DNA from 4 places in the Vibrio diabolicus genome. Region 2 is predicted to be linked to each of the others. Evidence: predicted binding sites of a transcription regulator. Region 2 holds the regulator's gene; each other region holds the start of a gene.
What was found. Region 2 encodes CRP, which controls carbon source genes, mostly activating them, when cyclic AMP is high. Its sites were predicted from a motif close to TGTGANNNNNNTCACA; they were not measured.
Positions count from the first base shown of each region.

Region 1: the regulator CRP is predicted to act here: its motif matches at 3,635-3,650, upstream of cytR (DNA-binding transcriptional regulator CytR).
Region 3: the regulator CRP is predicted to act here: its motif matches at 3,880-3,895, upstream of FR741_RS03545 (NupC/NupG family nucleoside CNT transporter).
Region 4: the regulator CRP is predicted to act here: its motif matches at 2,217-2,232, upstream of FR741_RS22960 (glycogen/starch/alpha-glucan phosphorylase).

Region 1 covers NZ_CP042451.1:2,983,221-2,988,518, reverse strand. The annotation lists gene hslU (HslU--HslV peptidase ATPase subunit) at 1-888, opposite strand, end outside; gene hslV (ATP-dependent protease subunit HslV) at 912-1,463, opposite strand; gene ftsN (cell division protein FtsN) at 1,579-2,127, opposite strand; gene cytR (DNA-binding transcriptional regulator CytR) at 2,352-3,380, opposite strand; gene priA (primosomal protein N') at 3,685-5,298, opposite strand, start outside.
Region 2 covers NZ_CP042451.1:317,210-322,507, forward strand. The annotation lists gene FR741_RS01540 (DUF1338 domain-containing protein) at 1-513, shown strand, start outside; gene crp (cAMP-activated global transcriptional regulator CRP) at 659-1,291, opposite strand; gene FR741_RS01550 (phosphoribulokinase) at 1,532-2,401, opposite strand; gene FR741_RS01555 (YheU family protein) at 2,526-2,738, opposite strand; gene FR741_RS01560 (hydrolase) at 2,772-3,779, opposite strand; gene FR741_RS01565 (TIGR02444 family protein) at 3,867-4,355, opposite strand; gene FR741_RS01570 (ABC transporter ATP-binding protein) at 4,352-5,298, opposite strand, start outside.
Region 3 covers NZ_CP042451.1:733,058-738,355, forward strand. The annotation lists gene FR741_RS03520 (DNA polymerase III subunit psi) at 125-535, shown strand; gene rimI (ribosomal protein S18-alanine N-acetyltransferase) at 591-1,046, shown strand; gene prfC (peptide chain release factor 3) at 1,193-2,782, shown strand; gene FR741_RS03535 (DUF5363 family protein) at 2,878-3,075, shown strand; gene FR741_RS03540 (TatD family hydrolase) at 3,062-3,835, shown strand; gene FR741_RS03545 (NupC/NupG family nucleoside CNT transporter) at 4,040-5,298, shown strand, end outside.
Region 4 covers NZ_CP042452.1:1,706,989-1,712,286, forward strand. The annotation lists gene FR741_RS22960 (glycogen/starch/alpha-glucan phosphorylase) at 1-2,041, opposite strand, end outside; gene malT (HTH-type transcriptional regulator MalT) at 2,776-5,298, shown strand, end outside.

The sequences.
Region 1 (5,298 bases), 590 kb from region 2:
CATGCCGTGCTTGGTTGATACCGTGCTGCCTTCAATCAATGGAAGCAGGTCGCGCTGAACACCTTCGCGTGAAACGTCTGGGCCTGAGCTCTCACCGCGTTTACAGATCTTGTCAATCTCATCGATAAATACGATGCCGTTGTTTTCAACGTTGAAAATCGCTGCTTCTTTTAGCTCTTCTTGGTTAACCAATTTCGCTGCTTCTTCTTCCGCTAGCGCTTTCATCGCGTCTTTGATTTTCAGCTTACGCTTTTTCTTAGTATCGCCAGCCAGGTTTTGGAACATGCCTTGCAGCTGATTTGTCATCTCTTCCATACCTGGGGGCGCCATGATCTCTACGCCCATTTGTGGTGCGGCTACGTCGATTTCAATTTCTTTATCGTCTAGTTGGCCTTCACGCAGTTTTTTACGGAAAATCTGGCGAGTGTGAGAAGACTCTTCCGTTTGCTCTGCTTGACCCCAGCTATCACGTGCTGGTGGCAGTAGCGCATCAAGAATGCGTTCTTCCGCTTGCTCTTCAGCGCGGAATTTTACTTTTTCCATCGCTTGTTGATGCGTCATTTTTACCGCGACATCAGTCAGGTCACGGATGATGGTTTCAACTTCTTTACCAACGTAACCCACTTCTGTGAATTTTGTCGCTTCAACTTTGATGAATGGTGCATTTGCCAGTTTTGCTAGGCGGCGTGCGATTTCAGTCTTACCAACACCAGTAGGACCAATCATCAAAATGTTTTTTGGCGTCACTTCGGCACGCAAGCTTTCTTCAAGCTGCATACGGCGCCAGCGGTTACGAAGTGCAATCGCAACCGAACGCTTGGCTTTTTCTTGACCGATAATGTGGCGGTTCAATTCATGAACGATTTCGCGAGGCGTCATTTCAGACATATTCTTTCCTTACTTCGTTACGATTACGCGGTTGGTTTTTCAGGCTCTATTGTTGAGTCTAGCTCTTCTACCGTGTGGTGATGGTTAGTGAAGACACAAATATCACCCGCGATATTGAGGGCTTTTTCCGCGATCTCACGAGCATCTAGATCTGTGTTTTCTAGTAGGGCGGTTGCGGCTGCTTGTGCGTAAGCACCACCAGAGCCAATCGCAATCAGGTCGTGTTCTGGCTGTACGACATCACCATTACCAGTAATGATTAACGATGCGGTTTCGTCGGCAACGGCAAGCAAGGCTTCGAGCTTGCGCAGAGCACGATCGCTACGCCAGTCTTTGGCTAGCTCAACCGCAGCCTTAGTTAGGTGGCCTTGGTGCATTTGCAGCTTGCTTTCGAAGCGCTCAAAAAGGGTGAAGGCATCCGCAGTGCCGCCAGCAAAGCCCGCTAGTACTTGGTTGTTATATAAGCGGCGAACTTTGCGCGCATTACCTTTCATTACGGTATTGCCTAGAGATACTTGGCCATCACCCGCGATGACGACTTTATTATTTCGACGTACAGATACAATGGTAGTCACAGTCGACCTCTTGATTATTTCTCTTTGGATTTAATTCAGTATATGGGGGAGGGGAAATAGGGATTCAAGGGGGCAAAAAGAAAGGCCCTAGGATCTTAGCTCCTAGGGCCTGAGTTTAAAGATTTTCTTTCCAAATCGCACATGGCTCGATTTTCGCGCGTTGCAGTTTATGACGGTCACGTTCTGCATCACGTTTGAACTTATACGGACCTAGCACCACGCGATACCATGAACTGCCTTCTTTCTTACGAATCTTGCTCGACATCCCTTGGAACGCGATTGCAAGCTTACGCTCTTCTGCTTGCGCCTGGGTTTTGTAAGCACCACATTGCATGATGTAAGGAATTTTAGAAACTTCAATTTCTTTGGCCACAACTTCAACTTCACGTTTCGGTAGTGACTCGACATATTCCCACTTTTCTTCTGGTGGTGGCGGCAAATCTTTTTTCGGCTTTGGTTTGCTTACAGTGGTTGTTGGCTGCTTCACGACAGGTGGTTTGGGCTCTGGGTCGCTACTCAAAAGGTAAAGACCATAGCCAAAACCACCCACAAGCAAGATAGCGAGCAGGCCACTACGCCAAGGTTTTTTTCTTCTCGGCGGTTGTTTTTTTGTCGACTTTTTTGGGGCACCTCGCCCCCGTCTTACATAATCTCTATTTGCCACGGTTATTTCTGGTCATCAAGGATTCTTGCAAATATGTTAATCCAGAACGAGTTGAGAAAACACCCTATTGATAGAATCTTGATAGCTAAAGCGCGACAACGCCCGAGTGTAGGAGTGTGTTTCCGTTCTCGCTTATATTTATTCGGGGATATACAAAAAGCAGGAGGGGTAAATAAAAAGCGGCGCCTTAGCACCGCTTTGGGTATGAATACCTAATCTTTAGGTTAAGGGCGCTGTGGTGGCGCTGCACTTCCGCGAATGACGAGATTAGTTTCAAGCAAACGCGAGCCTGAATGCACGTCGTGGCCTTTTAACATCTCAAGCATCATTAGCATCGCTTGTCGACCAATCTCATAGCGAGGCTGAGAGATAGTGGTCAACGGCGGATCGCAGTACTGAGCGAAGTTAATGTCATCAAAGCCCACAACGGAGAGATCTTGCGGTACTCGTAAGCCAAGCTTTTTCGCTTCTTGAATTGCGCCGATGGCCATTGTGTCACAGTGACAGAAAATAGCCGTTGGTGGCTCAGGCAATTCGAGCAGTTTACGAACGGCTTTTGCTCCGCCATCAAATGAGAACTCAGTAATGACACTATATTGTGGATCTTTATTGATGCCGGCACGGCGCAGGGCTTGTTGGTAGCCTTGCTGGCGGAACTGACACAATATTGCTGTATCTGGTCCAGAGATTTGAGCAATGCGTTTATGACCTAATTGGGTTAGGTAATTCACCGCTTCAAATGCTGAGGTCAGGTTATCAATATGTACTGTCGGAAGCTCGAGTTCAGGCGCAAATTCACACGCCATTACCATCGGAGGTAAGTTCTTTTGCTCTGGCTTACTGACATCGAACGGTAGATCTGTGCCAAGCAGTAGCATTCCATCCGCCTGCTTAGTAAATACGAGGTTAACGAAAGAACTTTCGCGTTTCTTCTGTTGTCCGCTATCGCCCAGCAGGACTAGATAGCCATGTTCCATGGCAGCATCTTCAATACCGCGAATAATTTCAGAAAAATAAGGATCACAGATGTCGGGAACGATAGTAACAATGGTTTTTGATTCGTTTCTACGTAAGTTACGCGCTAATGAGTTTGGAGAATAACCCGCTTCAAGTACGGCATCTTCTACTCTTTTTCTCGTTGAAGAAGATACTTTTTCTGGGTTCATTAATGCTCGAGATACCGTAGCCGTAGACACTCCCGCAAGCTGGGCAACATCCTTCATTGTCGCCATAGTTTTTAACCTCTCGTTTATTTTTTTGCCAAGATGACGTTATTCCGGTTTGAAATCATAGTAATCACGCTGAGTTAGAGCAGCGTTTGCTCTTCGCTCAGTTCGTGTTAACAAGTGGAAAAATGGATTCTTCACTGCGACATCAATTTGTGGGAATAGTCATTGTTTTAATCTAAGCCTGTGCAAACAAGTCACTTTAGACTTTTCTAATTTGGATAGTCTATTCATTTCTAAAGTGAAAGTTACGGTCTGTTTAACAAAAATTGTAATCTTGGTGTGATTCTGGTCACATTAAATGGTAATTCATTACATAGTTAAACGTTTGCTAGCTGAGATCTTGTGGTTCTATGTCTAAATTCCAGCGTACTTTCTTAGCATTTGGCAACAACTCAATAGCAGGTTTGGCACTGGTTAATAACTTTTGCATCAATGAACGATGCTGAGTTTGCAGTAATAGTTGCCAGCGGTATTTACCAGCCCGCTTGGCCAAAGGTGAAGGAGTAGGGCCTAACACCATGCAGGAATCATCGAACAAAGGGTGTGACTCTAACGTAAAGCGAACCTGACGCAGGAAGTCTTCAACTATCTCACTTTGGTTCGCCTCTGCTTTAAACAGAGTCAAGAAACTATAAGGCGGAAGCTGAGCCAGTTTGCGTTCTTCCAGAGCAGTCATAGCAAAGTGGCGATAGTCTTTTTGAAGCAGGGCCTGCAGCAAGCTGTGCTCAGGATGGTGGGTTTGTAGGATAACCTCGCCAGGTTTACTTGCGCGGCCGGCACGACCTGCGACTTGAATAAACAACTGCGCTAGTCGCTCGGAAGCGCGGAAGTCACTACTATAGAGAGAGCCATCAACATCCAAAAGAGCAACGAGCGTTACATTTGGAAAATGGTGCCCCTTAGCCAGCATTTGGGTGCCAATCAGAATTTGATGTTCACCTTTACGAATCGATTCAAGGGCATCTTCCAAACTACCTTTGCGACGTGTGCTGTCTCTGTCGATGCGAATGGCGTTGTATTCTGGAAATAACTGAGCCAATTGTTGTTCGAGTTGTTCCGTTCCTACGCCGACGGTAACCAGTTGAGTTGAACCACACCCCTGACACTGATGAATTACCGGTTGTTGTGAGCCGCAGTGATGGCAGCGTATTTCGTTGCTGTAATGGTGGAACGTATAGTACGCATCACAGCGTTTACATTCTGCAATCCAACCGCATTCATGGCACATCAAAGCGGGCGAAAAGCCTCGACGGTTAAGAAACAACATTACTTGATTGCCTGCTTTTAAATGCTTGCGCATTTCGGCAATCAGTTGGGCAGATAAGCCACTTTCTAAATACTGACCTTTTACATCTAACACTTTATTGGTGGTTGGTACGGCAGAGCCAGCTCGTTGGGTTAGTGTTAAATGGTGATACTTGCCTGACAAGGCATTGTGCAATGTCTCCAGTGCAGGTGTGGCTGAGCCCAGAACAATCGGAACTTGTTCTTTATGAGCGCGCATTACAGCAACATCGCGTGCATGATAACGCAAGCTATCTTGCTGTTTGTAAGAGGTGTCATGTTCCTCGTCCACAATGATAATCCCGAGATCAGCAAAAGGCGCGAGTAGGGCAGAGCGTGTGCCGATAATGATTCCGGCCGCTTTGTCGCGTGCAGAAAGCCACGCATTCAGACGCTCCGTCTCGTTTAACCCAGAGTGGATGACGTCAACTGGCACATTAAAACGGCGTTTAAAGCGGTTGATGGTTTGGGGCGTTAAGCCAATCTCTGGTACTAAAACCAAGGCTTGTTTACCTTTCTCTAAGACCGGCTTGATCAGGTTGAGGTACACTTCTGTCTTACCTGAGCCCGTGACGCCTTCTAATAAATAGGAGGCAAAACCTGTTTGGCTATTTACACTCGCAATAGCCAGCGCTTGTTCGTGGTTGAGCTTTGGCTT
Region 2 (5,298 bases):
ATTAGTGAGCTAAAAGTTGAGGAGTGTTCACCTGAGCTGCAAGAGATTGTGAAAAAGCTGGTGGCACAAGTCGATGCAGGCAAGCTGAACGATAGCGCATTCTTACATGGTGGACGCTTGTGGGATTTAAGCTTTGCTGACTACCAAACGTTGGCTAAAGAAAGTGAGTATGCATCTTGGTTGGCTGCGCATGGTTACGGCGCAAACCACTTCACGGTGAGCGTTAACCAGCTCAATGAATACGAAGAAGTGAAGCAAGTAAACGATCACTTACGTACGGCCGGATTTACCATTAATGAAAACGGCGGGGAAGTGAAGGGCACTCCTGAGGTGCTGCTAGAACAATCATCGACCATGGCGGATAAAGTGGCGGTTCGCTTTAGCGAAGGCACTGAAATTATCCCTGGTGGCTTTTACGAGTTTGCTAAGCGCTACCCGATGGAAAACGGTGAGCTGTACCCAGGTTTTGTGGCGGCTTCAGCGGACAAAATCTTTGAAAGTACGAATGGCTAACTTTTAGGGTTAACCTTTCGGCTAACCAACTTGCTCATTAGTCTTTTGTTGCTCTGAGCTTAATGTGGTTACAAGACAAATAAAAAGCCACCAATGTCGCCATTGGTGGCTTTTATAATTTTGTTCGCGTCACTCTGGTTTGAGATTAACGAGTACCGTAAACCACGATAGTTTTACCGTGCGCAGAGATTAAGTTCTGCTCTTCTAACATTTTCAAGATACGACCTACTGTCTCACGAGAACAGCCAACGATTTGACCGATTTCTTGACGAGTGATCTTGATTTGCATGCCGTCTGGGTGAGTCATTGCGTCTGGTTGTTTTGCAAGGTTCAGAAGCGTCTGAGCGATACGACCAGTTACGTCTAGGAACGCCAGGTCACCCACTTTTTGGCTAGTTACTTGAAGACGACGAGCCATCTGCGCAGAAAGGCGCATTAGGATGTCTGGGTTTACTTGGATAAGCTGACGGAATTTCTTGAAAGAAATTTCAGCAACTTCACAAGGAGATTTAGCACGAACCCAAGCTGTGCGCTCTTGGTCTTCCTCGAATAGACCAAGTTCACCAATAAAGTCTCCTTGGTTTAGGTAAGAAAGGATCATCTCCTTACCTTCTTCGTCTTTGATAAGAACCGCAACAGAACCTTTAACGATATAGTACAAAGTTTCTGCCTTTTCGCCCGCGTGAATTAGCGTGCTCTTTGAAGGGTACTTATGAATATGACAGTGTGAAAGAAACCACTCTAATGTTGGGTCGGTTTGAGGTTTACCTAGAACCATAATATCTCACTTCCTCTGCAGGGTACGCTTGCGCTATCCATATTTTAGCTAAGCCTGAATTAGGCCTACTAGAATAAGAGCACTTTTTATATGCTGCAAGCTCTCTTGTGTTTCGGTAAGAAATAGTATCCTTTTTCGAAAACGATTTCTTGATTTTAATCGTGCCATGATTGAGATTTTGTAAGCAAAACTGTGCACATGATCACGGTATGAAAAGTAAACATCTTCGCAGGCAGGTTTTTAGCCAATTTTCCCTGTTTCGATGAGCTGTTGTAGGATAGGCCGAACTATGAGCTCCATTGCAAAGCTCATCTTACCGCCTGGCACGACAATCGTGTTGTGGCGTGACATGAATGAGCCATCAATCATAGCCAGGAGATATGGGAAGTCGACTTTCTTTATCCCACGCAAGCGAATTACGACAAAGCTCTCATCCAGGCTTGGGATACCCTTCGCATTAAGGGGGTTGGAGGTATCGACCGTTGGGACGCGCTGAAAGTTAATATGAGTGCGAGAAAATTGCGGAGTGATGTAGTTAAGATAATCGTCCATCGAGCGCACGATAGAATCCATTACTGCTTCTCGTGAATGACCGCGGTCACGAGTATCACGCACAAACTTTTGGATCCACTCTAAGTTTACGATTGGTACCATACCAATCAAGAAATCCACATGCTGCGCAACATTAACATCGCCATCCACAACACCGCCGTGCAAGCCTTCATAGAAGAGAACGTCACTGTTCTCCGGTAAGTCCTGCCACGGTGTGAAGGTTCCAGGCATTTGATTATAAGGTACGGCCTCGTCAAAGGTGTGTAGGTAGCGACGTACGCTGCCTGCGCCATCGTGACCATATTTACGGAAAAACTCTTCCAATCCTGGAAAGTCATTAGCTTGAGGGCCAAAGTAGCTAATGTGTCGACCTTGCTCGCGCGCTTTACGGATTTCTATATCCATTTCAGGGCGAGTAAAGCGATGGAAGCTGTCGCCTTCAACCCATGCGGGTTTAACGTTCATCATATTGAACATCTTACGGAAGGCTTCAGATGTAGTGGTCGTGCCGGCACCGGATGAACCAGTAACCGCAATAATTGGGTGTTTAGCTGACATGACAAACCTTGTCGAAAATTACTTACCTGTAATGTGCAGTAGGCTGCTACTGCACGGTCGATAACCCACTATAGCACGTAACAATGCCTTGTCATTGAGTGGGGTACGGTAAAATGTGAAGGGTCTAAAATTTTGTTTTTACCTGAATATCGACGGTTTCGTGCAGTTCAGAGAACACGATAACCGCTTCGCCTTTTTCTAATTGAGTTTTTACTTGATCCACTTTGTCTTGCAAAGAAATCTCGACGGTTCCGTAATCCGTGCCTTCACGTAAGACGAATTCACGAATTAAGTTTTCCAATGTTTCTGGCGCAATGTCTTGCCATGGAATGATCATAAATACCTCGAACTTTTATGATGAGCGGCTAGTTTACTGCTTTCGCTGCTTGGATACAGCAGAAAGGTAATCTGCAGCAATACTTTCGTAATACGCTGGCAGCGCTTCTTCCAACCAAAATTTCGGCTTGAGCGCTGAACCTGTAAGGAAACCAACATGCCCACCGTGCTCAAAGAGACGGTAATCAATATTATCTGGCAGAACAAATTTCGGGATCACATCGTCGGTCATGAATGGATCGTCTTTGGCGTGAATGATCAGTGTCGGTAGCGTGATCTGTTGTAATTTACTTAAGCCAGAACATTGATCGTAATAATCTTGTGCGTCTTTAAAACCGTGCAGTGGTGCCGTGATCAAATCATCGAATTCATACAATCGTGTGACACGTTTTATTGAGTTGTAGGACAAAGCGAGCTCGCCATGCAACAAGTGATGTTTTTGCAATGCGTTGCGTTTGAGCGAAGAGAGCAGGTAACGGCGATACACTTTCGAAAAGCCTTGTTCAATACGGTTCGCACACGCTGCTAGGTCTAAAGGCGCTGAGATAATGGTCGCCGCGTTCAAAATGGGGTGGTCTTTGTATTGGGCTAAATAATTCGCCAACATGTTACCGCCAAGAGAAATACCAACCGCAACTTTGGGGTTATCAGGAAAGCGTTGCTCAAGGTGCTCTAAGAAGTGGCGGGCGTCAGTCACTTCACCAGAATGATAGGCGCGAGCTTTCTTGTTTGGCTTACCGCTACAACCGCGGAAATGCATCATCACCGACAGCCATCCGGATTGAGCAAATGCATTCATTAGGCCATTGGCGTAAGGGCTATAGAAGCAGCCTTCTAGTCCATGAAATAAAACAAAAATCGGCTTTTTTTGCGCAGGTTCTTGGGTTGGGTCCTCGCTCCATGCGAGATCGAGAAAGTCTCCATCGGATGTATCGAGGGTTTGCCAAATCGGCGTAAACAACGCTTTTTTGCGAATAAAACGCGGTAAAAGCGTTTGAAGATGCGGGTTTTTGATCCCGGCGGCTGCGAAAAATTGTGTCATACCTAACTGCTCTTATGCGGTTCTTCGGTGTCAGTTGAAGAACTTATTAATATAATCCTTTATAAAGATTATAGGTATTCTACAGATTTATGGGCGTTTTGGTGGGTGAATGTTTGGCACCGGAATAGCAAAGGCCTGTTGCAAATGCTCACCACCAAGTTGACGACAGTATCTCAGCGTGAGTGGGGCGCCATCATTTTTGACCAGCGTGAGCGAGTTAATGCAGTTCACCAAATCCGCTTGTTGCTGCTTTTCTAGTTGCAGCTCAAACTGCAAGGTTTCACGATATAAAGCGTCATTGACTTGAGACTTAAGATGGCGACGTAAGTCGCGAAAAGAGTGCAGTAAGGTTTCGCTTCGGCCCAGACAGCTTTGTACCAGAGGCCAGTCTTTTTCTTGGAAAATGAGTTGCTGCTCATCGAGCCATCTGAGCAGCAGGAGTAGGTTCACGTTGCCGTGATAATTGTTCTGTAATGATAAACACGCTTCTTTCACTTCTCGCACACCATAAAATTGCAGACTGAACTGCCAAAGGTGTTCTAGGGTGAGTGTGTATTCAGCGTGTTGATTACTCATTGATTAAACTCTAGCTCCATCTGCTCCAGTTCTTCCTGAGCAGACATCCATTCCATTTCAATTTCTTCGAGCTCTGCCTTACTAGAAGCTTGAAGAGCCAGCACTTGGTTAAGTTTAGCTTTATTTTCGGCTTCATACAGTGAGTTATCTGCCAATTGTTCTTCAGCTTCGGCCAGTGCAGCACCTAACTTATCCATTTTATTTTCTAATTGTGTCAGCGTTTTGCGAATTGGCGCCGTCTGCTTACGAAATTCTGCATCGCGACGTTTCTGCTCTTTTTTCGCTGCCGCGCTGTTGGCGCTATCTTTGGCTGGCTGTGCAGCTTGTGCTTCTTTGCGTTCCGCTCTTTGTTGCTCAGTTAACCATTTGTAGTAGTCGTTTAAGTCACCATCGAACGGCGCAACTTGACGATCATGCACCAAGTACAAGTCATCGGTTGTAGCACGCAGTAAGTAGCGATCGTGCGAAACAATCACCATTGCACCTTCGAACGTTTGCAGTGCCATCGTCAATGCCTGACGCATGTCCAAATCCAAGTGGTTGGTTGGTTCATCAAGTAGCAACAGGTTTGGCTTTTGCCACACAATTAAGGCCAGCACTAAACGGGCTTTTTCACCACCCGAAAACGGCGCGACTTTCTCCAGTGCTTTGTCGCCTTGGAAGCCAAAGCTGCCTAGGTAATCACGTAGCTGTTGTTCGGTTTGATCCGGCGCGATCTGCATCATGTGTTGCAGCGGCGTTTCCTCTGGGTGCAGCGTTTCTAATTGATGCTGAGCAAAGTAACCTATTTTTACGCCTTGTGAGTAAGTCAGATCGCCACCTTGCGCGTTAAGCTCGCCAGAGAGCAATTTGATCAAGGTCGATTTACCTGCGCCATTACGGCCGAGTAGACCAATGCGACTGCCAGGAACCAAGTTCAAGCGGATCTTCTCTAAGATCAGGT
Region 3 (5,298 bases), 420 kb from region 2:
GTGTGGCCATTGTCATAGGCAGAACAGTTCAATCATTCCAATGTATTGAGGTGTTCCTTGAAGTCCTTTAGGTATAATCACGATTATTTGTTAGGATTGCCCTCGTTCAAATAGGTGACGGAAAATGTCAATTAACGAGAAACAGTATTTACACGAAATGGGCATCAGCACATGGGAGCTGGTACATCCAGATAGATTGGCAGGTTACCAATCGCTAAAAATCGATTTGCAAAGTTCTTGCAAACTCCTGTTGATCTCTCCGGTATGTCCAGAGAATGAGACGGCAGTTTTGTTTGAAAACATCCTAAAGAGTATGAAGTTAACGCTTGACCAAGCGTTACATATTGAGCCAGAGCGATTTCCATTACTTGGCCAGCACGAGCTTGAGTGGGTTTGGTTTGCAGGGTGTGAAGCCGAAGTATTGCCTGACACTAAACCGCTGACATCGCCATTGTTGCAAGATGTGGATGGGAATACCCAACAAAAACGTGCACTTTGGCAACAGATTTGTTCTTACAACAATTCGAGCAAATAAGCATTAATCCCCGTTTTACTGCAATTGGTATTGCACATGAACCCCTAGGTAAATAATGACAACTAAAATCTTACCAATGTGCGCTGAGCACTTAGATCAAGTTTGGCAAATTGAGCAGCAAGCACACTCGCATCCGTGGGCAGAGTCTTTGGTACGTGATTTATCCAGCCGTGGAGCATGTCATCATGTGATGCTCGATGGCGAGATGGTGATTGGCTACTTCTATGCGCAGAATATTGTCGGTGAAGTTACGTTGCTGAATATTGCTATCGCGCCGCATCTTCAGGGTAAAGGCTATGGTCAAAAACTGTTGGATGCGTTCTTAGAACATTGTGAGCAATCAAAAGCGGAGAGTGCTTGGCTTGAGGTGCGAGAGAGTAATAAGCCTGCTATTTATATTTATGAACAAGCTGGATTCAATGAAGTTGATCGACGCCATAACTATTACCCTGCGAAAACTGGCACGGGAAAAGAAGATGCGATCATCATGAGTTATCTCTTCTTTCACTAACGTTAACGCATCCCATAAGGGAAGTCGCCCCTAAAGCGATCAGTTGCCCCTGAGGCAATAATAAGCGAGAATACCGCGCAATATTGAATCTAAAAAGCGTGTTTGCTCTTCGAGCAAGCATTCAGACATCAAAGAAGACCAGTTTCATGTCAAATACACCTTTTCTGAGCGAAGTGTCTAAACGTAGAACGTTCGCTATTATTTCTCACCCGGATGCGGGTAAAACCACCATTACTGAAAAAGTCCTTTTATTCGGAAACGCGATTCAAAAAGCAGGTACGGTTAAAGGTCGTGGTAATGCACAGCACGCAAAATCAGACTGGATGGAAATGGAAAAGGAACGTGGTATCTCGGTAACCACGTCTGTGATGCAGTTCCCTTACAATGATTGCCTGGTAAACCTACTTGATACTCCTGGACACGAAGACTTCTCGGAAGATACATATCGTACTCTAACGGCAGTCGACTCGTGTTTGATGGTTATCGATGCTGCGAAAGGTGTCGAGGATCGTACTCGGAAGCTGATGGAAGTAACCCGTCTACGCGATACGCCAATCGTGACCTTCATGAACAAACTTGACCGTGACGTTCGTGATCCAATGGAAGTATTGGACGAAGTAGAAAGCGAATTGGGCATGATGTGTGCGCCTATCACGTGGCCAATCGGCTGTGGTAAAGAATTTAAAGGTGTGTACCACATTCACCGTGATGAAACGATTTTATACGAATCTGGTCACGGTCATGAGATTCAAGAAGTTCGAATCATCAAAGGTCTAGATAACCCAGAGCTTGATGAAAAAGTCGGTGCAGGCCTTGCGGAAAGTGTTCGAGAAGAGCTTGAGCTTGTTATGGGTGCTTGCCCTGAGTTTGATTTGGAAATGTTCTTAACAGGTGACCTGACGCCAGTTTACTTCGGTACCGCATTAGGTAACTTCGGTGTAGACCACATGCTAGACGGTCTAACAGAGTGGGCACCAGCACCGAAAACGCGTCAAGCGGTTGAGCGTGAAGTTGAAGCGACAGAAGAGAAGTTCTCTGGTTTCGTATTCAAGATCCAAGCAAACATGGACCCGAAACACCGTGACCGTATCGCATTCATGCGTATTGTATCGGGTACTTACACGCAGGGTATGAAGATGAACCACGTTCGTCTTGGCAAGCAGGTGAGTATCTCTGATGCAGTAACCTTTATGGCTGGTGACCGTTCACGTGCAGAACACGCTTACGCGGGTGATATCATTGGTCTGCATAACCACGGTACTATCCAGATTGGTGATACCTTTACTCAAGGTGAGTCACTGAAGTTCTCTGGTATTCCGAACTTCGCCCCGGAACTGTTCCGTCGTATTCGCTTGAAAGATCCACTAAAGCAGAAACAGCTACTAAAAGGCTTGGTGCAACTATCAGAAGAAGGTGCGGTACAGGTATTCCGTCCACTACAAAACAACGATCTGATCGTTGGTGCCGTTGGTGTACTTCAGTTCGATGTTGTTGTGGCTCGTTTGAAGTCTGAATATAACGTTGAAGCGATTTATGAAGGCATCAACGTTGCAACTGCGCGTTGGGTTGAGTGTGATGATGCGAAGAAACTGGATGAGTTCCAACGTAAGAACCAAGCAAATTTAGCATTGGATGGTGGTGATAACTTAACGTATATTGCGCCAACAATGGTTAACTTAAACTTGGCGAAAGAGCGTTTCCCTGATATTGATTTCCGTGCGACGCGTGAGCACTAATCAAAAAGCGGTTTGGGTAAGCTTTAACGCAAACTAGATTTTAAAACGCCCTTGGCTATAAACTTAGCCAAGGGCGTTTTTTATAAGGATGAGATATGAACTGGTTTAAACGAGGATTGAAGCGTTACGACGACTGGTGCAAGGAGATGGGGCTAACCCCCGATCAAAAACGCAGCTGCGTTCCGTATCGAAAAGATCCTGCCCATCAAAATGAAGAGAACAGTGAAGCTCTGCTATTTTCTGATTCTCAGTTTGTCGGTACAGATAAAAAGTCTCAAGATGAAGCTCTTTGATACCCATTGTCACTTTGACTTTGATGTATTCCAAGGTGACTTTGCACATCAACTTCAGCTAGCTCAAACGCAAGGTGTGACAAGAATTCTGATTCCTTCAGTGGGACCTCAAAACTGGGCTCGTATTCAAACCTTGGCAGATCAACATGCCAATTTGTATTACGCCCTTGGGTTTCATCCGTATTTTCTTGAAGATAACGTCGAGCAGCACTTTGCTGAATTGGAACATTATCTAAAACAAAATGTTCCCCAGTGCGTGGCAATAGGAGAGTGTGGGCTAGATTTTGCCATTGATGTTGACCCACAGTTGCAAGAAAAGACACTTGAAGTTCAATTTGAACTGGCTAGACGCTTCGAACTCCCAGTTATTTTACACAGCCGAAAAGCGCACAATCGCCTTATTCAAATGGTTAAAGCGGCGAAGCTCCCTCGGGGAGGTGTGCTACATGCTTTCTCTGGGAGTTATCAGCAAGCAATGGAGTGGGTCAAATTAGGTTTTTTTATCGGTGTAGGAGGAACCATCACCTACCCAAGAGCGAAGAAAACGCGCGACGCAATTCAAAAATTACCACTCAAACATCTCGTGATCGAAACAGATGCACCGGATATGCCTATACTTGGATATCAAGGGGAGTCGAATCACCCAGCCAAACTCATTCATGTCTTTAATGAGCTCGTAGAGTTGCATAACGGCTCAAAGCAATCGATTGCCTCTCAGTTATGGAAAAATAGCAATTTTGCTTTCTCGATATGTGAATAAAATCTAAAGATGTGGTTTGAAATAGAAAACGTTTTCCTGCTTATTGTGAATTAACTCACAAAGCTGGCTGAATCAATCATGAATCTTATAGGAAAGTGTGAGGCTGGCATTACTTTAATTGATTCTGCATGAGTATAATTGCTCCCGCTTTATAGCTCCATTTTGTAACACGCCAATAAATAACTTATAAGGAAGTCATAAACTATGAGCCTGTTTATGAGCCTAATCGGTATGGTAGTGCTTCTTGCGATTGCAGTGGCATTTTCTAATAACCGAAAAGCTATCAATCTAAGAACTGTGGGTGGCGCATTCGCTATCCAATTCGCATTAGGTGCATTTGTTCTGTATGTACCTTGGGGCCGTGATCTACTAAACGGTTTCTCTTCAGGTGTTTCTAACGTTATCAACTACGGTAACGATGGTTCATCATTCCTGTTCGGTGGTCTTGTTTCTGACAAGATGTTCGAAGTATTCGGCGGCGGCGGTTTCATCTTCGCATTCCGTGTTCTTCCTACACTGATCTTCTTCTCTGCACTGATTTCAGTTCTTTACTACATTGGCGTTATGCAATGGGTTATCAAGATTCTTGGTGGCGCACTACAAAAAGCGCTGGGCACTTCACGTGCGGAATCAATGTCAGCAGCAGCAAACATTTTCGTAGGTCAAACAGAAGCACCTCTAGTTGTTCGTCCATTCGTTCCAAAAATGACTCAATCAGAGCTATTCGCGGTAATGTGTGGTGGTCTAGCTTCTGTTGCTGGTGGTGTACTAGCGGGCTATGCTTCAATGGGTGTTCCACTAGAGTACCTAGTAGCAGCATCATTCATGGCGGCACCAGGTGGTCTACTATTCGCTAAAATCCTTCACCCAGAGACTGACCAGCCTCACGAAAGTATCGAAGAAGCGATGGACGGCGGCGACGACAAACCAGTAAACGTAATCGACGCAGCAGCGGGCGGTGCGGCTTCTGGTCTACAACTTGCGCTTAACGTAGGTGCAATGCTAATCGCATTCGTTGGTCTAATCGCGCTGATCAACGGTATGCTAGGTGGCATCGGTGGTTGGTTCGGCATGCCAGAACTAACGCTAGAGCTAATCCTAGGTTACGCATTCTCTCCACTAGCATTCCTAATCGGTGTTCCATGGGCTGAAGCAGTAACTGCTGGTTCATTCATCGGTCAGAAAATCGTAGTGAACGAATTCGTTGCTTACTTGAACTTCACACCATACCTAGGTGAAAACGCTCAAGTAATCGCGGCAACTGGTGAAGTAATGTCTGAGAAGACAACAGCTATCATCTCATTCGCACTATGTGGTTTCGCGAACCTTTCTTCTATCGCGATTCTACTTGGTGGTCTAGGTAGCCTTGCACCAAACCGTCGTAGTGACATTGCTCGCATGGGTGTTAAAGCTGTTCTTGCAGGTACGTTGTCTAACCTTATGGCAGCGACAATTGCAGGCTT
Region 4 (5,298 bases), on a different replicon from region 2:
CGTTAGCACCATCCATCGTACCGATCGTTAGGGCACCGTTAAGCGCCATCTTCATGTTACCAGTACCTGATGCTTCTTTACCCGCAAGTGAAATTTGTTGTGATACGTCCGCCGCAGGAATAATAATTTCAGCCATACTCACGCGGTAATCAGGAATGAAGACCACTTTCAGCTTGTTGCCGATGCGAGGGTCGTTGTTCACTTTCTCAGCAATCTTGTTAATAGCGAAAATGATTTCTTTCGCTAGGTGGTAACCCGGTGCCGCTTTCGCTGCGAAGAACACAACGCGAGGCACACATTCGAAGCCTGGTTCGTTAATAATGCGATGGTACAGAGACAGTACGTGTAGAAGGTCTAAGTGCTGGCGCTTGTACTCGTGCAGACGCTTGATTTGAACATCGAAGATCGCATTAGTATCGAGTTCAATACCCATGTTCTCTTTCACCCAGTTAGCTAGGCGTTCTTTGTTCTCTTTCTTCACTGCCATGAATTCTTTCTGGAATTTCTCGTCAGTGGCGTACTTAGCGATGCCTTCTAGTTGCTCTAGTTTCGCAGGCCATTCTGGACCGACTTTCTCTGTGATTAGCTTAGAAAGACCTGGGTTACAGAACTTCAACCAACGACGTGGCGTAATACCGTTCGTTACGTTGTGTAGACGTGTTGGGTACATTTCGTGGAACTCTGGGAATAGGTCTTTCTTAACCAATTCAGAGTGAAGCGCCGCTACACCGTTTACTGCGTAAGAGCCAATTACACATAGGTTTGCCATGCGAACCATGCGATGGAAACCTTCTTCGATGATAGAAAGCTTCTGTTGTTTCGCGACATCACCCGGCCACATTGCACGTACGTCTTGTAGGAAGCGGTGGTTGATCTCGTAAATGATCTCCATGTGACGTGGTAGTAGGTGCTGAATTAGCGACTCTGGCCATGTCTCTAGTGCTTCTGGAAGTAGCGTGTGGTTTGTGTACGCAAATGTTTGAGAGCTGATCTCCCAAGCCGCTTCCCAAGTAAGACCTTTTTCGTCCATCAGGATGCGCATTAGCTCAGGAATCGCAATCGTTGGGTGCGTATCGTTCAGCTGAATAGTCTCTTGCTTCGGTAGATCCGCTAGCGAGTAGCCAGCTGCTTCGTGGCGACGTAGGATGTCACGTACAGACGCAGCTGAGTGGAAGTACTGTTGCATTAGACGCAGTGTTTTACCTTTCTCGTGGTTGTCATTCGGGTAAAGCACTTTAGTGATGTTGCCCGCGTCGATCAGTGCGTGCTGCGCTTCGAAGTAGTCACCGTTGTTAAAACTTGCTAGCGAGAATGGTGCAATTGCCTGACATTCCCAAAGACGTAGCGGGTAAACCGTGTCTGATTCGTAACCCACGATTGGTAGATCCCAAGGCATTGCTCTTACAGACATGCCAGGAACCCATTTGCGAACTTCTTTGCCGTTCTCGTTAACCACTTCAACGTGACCGTAGAAACCGATCTCTTGTGCGAGTTCTGGACGAGCAATTTCCCAAGGGTAGCCTTCTACACCACGCCATGCGTCAGGTGCTTCTTGCTGGCGACCATCTTTAAAAGACTGTTTGAACAAACCGTATTCGTAGTGCAAGCCGTAACCGACGGTTGGGAATTCTTGCGCCGCACATGAATCCATGAAACATGCCGCTAGACGACCAAGACCACCGTTACCCAATGATGGGTCACGTTCTTCTTCTAGCAGGTCAGTTAGGTTGTAACCCAGTTCAGCCATTGCTTCTGTTACTTGTTCGTACAGACCCATGCTGATTAGGTTGTTACCCGTCAAACGACCGATAAGGAACTCTAGCGAAAGGTAGTTAACGCTCTTCGCACTTTTAATGCGTGGATCTTCTTCAGTAGCAAGCAAATCTAAAGTAGTGAACTCAGCCAGTGCATGACCCATTGCTAGGTACCAAGCTCGGCTGTCTGCGTTTTCAATCGTGTGAGCGTAAGTTACAGATAGGTGTTTCTTTACGCTTTCTTGGAACGACTTCTTGTCAAATTGTTTTTGTTGAGTAGGTTTCATTACGAAATTCTCACGTCTTTTGGTAATTCATCTGCCATACATCGTGCATTTACCTCTGTGAATAAACATCCTCCTAATTCTCCTCCTTTGAAGGAGGAGGGCTGAGGGCGTAGAGGGGTACCATTGCTAGGTTAGTGATCCAAATCTCAACAAAGTGAACTTTGCTTCAGTTCTTAGTGATTTTGATCACAATGGAATATGAGAAAGGTTAAAACCCGTTCATGACGCTTTTTATAGCCCACTCATCTGATGATGTGAAAATTGTAATATTGGTCACATTAACTTGGTTAACATGAAAAGATTTTTCATAATCGATGTGCAACGAGATCTTAATACACTCGACACAAAAGATATTTAAGTGACAAGAATCACAAATAAAGGGCGTAGTTGATGGTAAATCCATCAACCCTTGAGAATTAGGAAGTGGATCAAAGTAACGGACATTTCTGATGTCGTACCATCCCACACGGCTCACAGGATTGTACGCTTTTTATACAAACTAGAATTAGGCGGTGTGAGTTATTTCTAGTTTTCGCTAGCTTTTATATCTAAGTGACCGTATGGAATGGTTTTTCAGACGGATGCAAGCCCCAACAAGAGGCGACATTAACCGGCATTCAAGCAGTTTTTGATGCTGATGACATCATTCAGTAAGACGAAGCTTTCGAGGGGGCCTTACTGAAATGATCACGTCGCAATCACTTGGGTATACATAAATAAGGACATAATTACTAATGTGGATTCCATCTAAGCTTACTCGACCAGGACGCCTGCACAATGCCATCGTGCGCCCACGAGTGTTGGACTTACTACAGCAAGCGCCTTACTACAAATTGGTTTTATTCCGCTCCCCAGCAGGTTACGGAAAAACCACCATGGCAGCACAGTGGCTATCCGATAAACCAAACGTCGGCTGGTACAGCATTGATGACAGCGATAACGACGGCTTTCGCTTTGTAAATTACCTGCTTCAAGCATTAAACAAAGCCACCAACTTCAGTTGCTCTAACGCACAAAAACTGGCGGAAAAACGCCAGATCTCTTCTCTACGTTCTTTATTCAGCGAAGTGTTCGCGGAAATGGCTGATTTTCATCAAGAGTGCTACGTGGTGCTAGATGACTATCACTTGATCACCAACGATGAAATTCATGAATCCATGCGTTTCTTCTTAAAACACATGCCAGACAACCTCACCGTTGTGGTAACAAGTCGTGCAGCGCCGCCTCTGGGTACTGCAAACTTACGTGTTCGTGATTTAATGATCGAAATAGGCAACGAGATGTTGGCGTTCGATACCGAAGAAACGACTCGCTTCTTTAATCAGCGTATTGCCGATGGCATCGACGAAGACATGGCAAACAACCTCAGAACCTATGTGGAAGGTTGGCCATCGGCGATGCAGTTGATCGCGTTACAAGCGCAGCATCAAAACCGCACATTGGCGCAAACCGTAGAGTCAGTATCACAGTTCAATCACGCGCATTTGTGGGATTATCTGGTCGAAGAAGTATTTGACCTACTCGATCACGAAACTCGTCATTTCTTGATGCAAGTTTCCGTGCTTGACCACTTCAATGATGAGTTGGTGTTTGCCCTCACCCAACGCGAAGATGCGCTTGGTTTGATCGAATCATTAAACCGCTACGGCTTATTCATCTACCCACTCGAAGGGGAGCAAAACTGGTTCCGATTCCATAACTTATTTGGCGAGTTTTTGTCTCATGAGCGCCAAGCGCGTATTCCTCAGCAAGAAAAAGATCTTCACCGCAATGCAGCTGTTGCCTGGTTACAACAAAAAGCACCGCACCAAGCGATTCACCATGCACAAAAGTCGAACGATAAAGACTTGGTGGTAGAAATTCTAAACGAATTCGGCTGGAAGATGTTTAACCAAGGCGAGCTCAGCACACTGGAAAGCTCAATTAATAAGTTGGATGCTGAGCTTCTGTTCAGCCACCCAAAACTTACGATGCTCCGAGCTTGGTTGGCTCAAAGTCAGCATCGTTATAACCAAGTAGGCCACCTGCTTGAAGAAGCGGAAGAGGAGCATAAAAAGCGTAACATTGAGTTAGATATTCATTATCAAGGTCAAGCAAACGCGCTACTTGCTCAAGTGGCTATCAACAGCAACCAGCCAGAGAAAGCACTCGAATTAGCGGAGCTAGCACTTAGCCAACTTGATAACACGATTTATCGTAGCCGCATTGTGGCGACTTCGGTTGTTGGCGAAGTCAACCACGTACTAGGTAAACTCGACCGCGCGTTACCAATGATGCAACAAACCGAGAAGCTGGCTCGTCAGTACCAAGTTTACCACCAAGCGTTATGGGCGATTTTACAACAAAGCGAGATTTTGATTGCGCAAGGTTACGTACAAGCCGCCTTTGAGCTGCAAGATTCCGCATTCCGTTTGATTGAAGATCAGCAACTTCAACATGTTCCTCTGCACGAGTTTTTGCTGCGTATTCGTGCGCAAGTGCTTTGGTGCTGGAACCGACTTGATGAAGCAGAGGAATGTGCCTACCGAGGTCTACAAATTCTCGAAAACCATTCGCCAAGTAAGCACTTACACAGCTACTCGATGCTGGCGCGTATTGCGGTTGGCCGTGGCGAGCTAGACAAAGCTGGTAAATTCATTGAGCATATCCAACACTTGATGAAACAGTCAACTTACCACGTAGATTGGACAGCAAACGCTTCACTATCGTTGATCCTGTTTTGGCAAGCGCGCGGGAATACCGATGCAATGCAAGAATGGCTCAACACTGCGGTTCGTCCTGAATCGGCATGCAACCACTTTTCACAATTGCAATGGCGTAACATTGCACGCGCACACATCAACTTAGGTCAATATACCGAAGCGCGCACAGCATTGGATTTCCTCCAAAGTGAAGCTCGTCGAACCAACCTGATCACAGATACTAATCGCAACTTAGTGGTCGAAGCGGTGTTTGCTGCTCGCCAAAAAGACGAAGAGCAAGCAAAAGCATTGCTAAAAGAAGCGTTAGTGATGACAAACCAGACGGGGATGGTAGGTAATTTCCTCATTGATGGCGCCACCATTGGCGGACTACTGGAGAAGTTAAGCCTCCGCCATGAGTTAGGCGATCTAGAACGTCACCGCGCTCAACAATTGATGAAGGATATTTCCTCCAATCAGCGCAGCCGCTCTATTCACTTTGATGAAGACTTCATTGAGAAGCTGGTAAACCACCCTAACGTACCGGAACTGGTTCGCACAAGCCCACTGACTCAA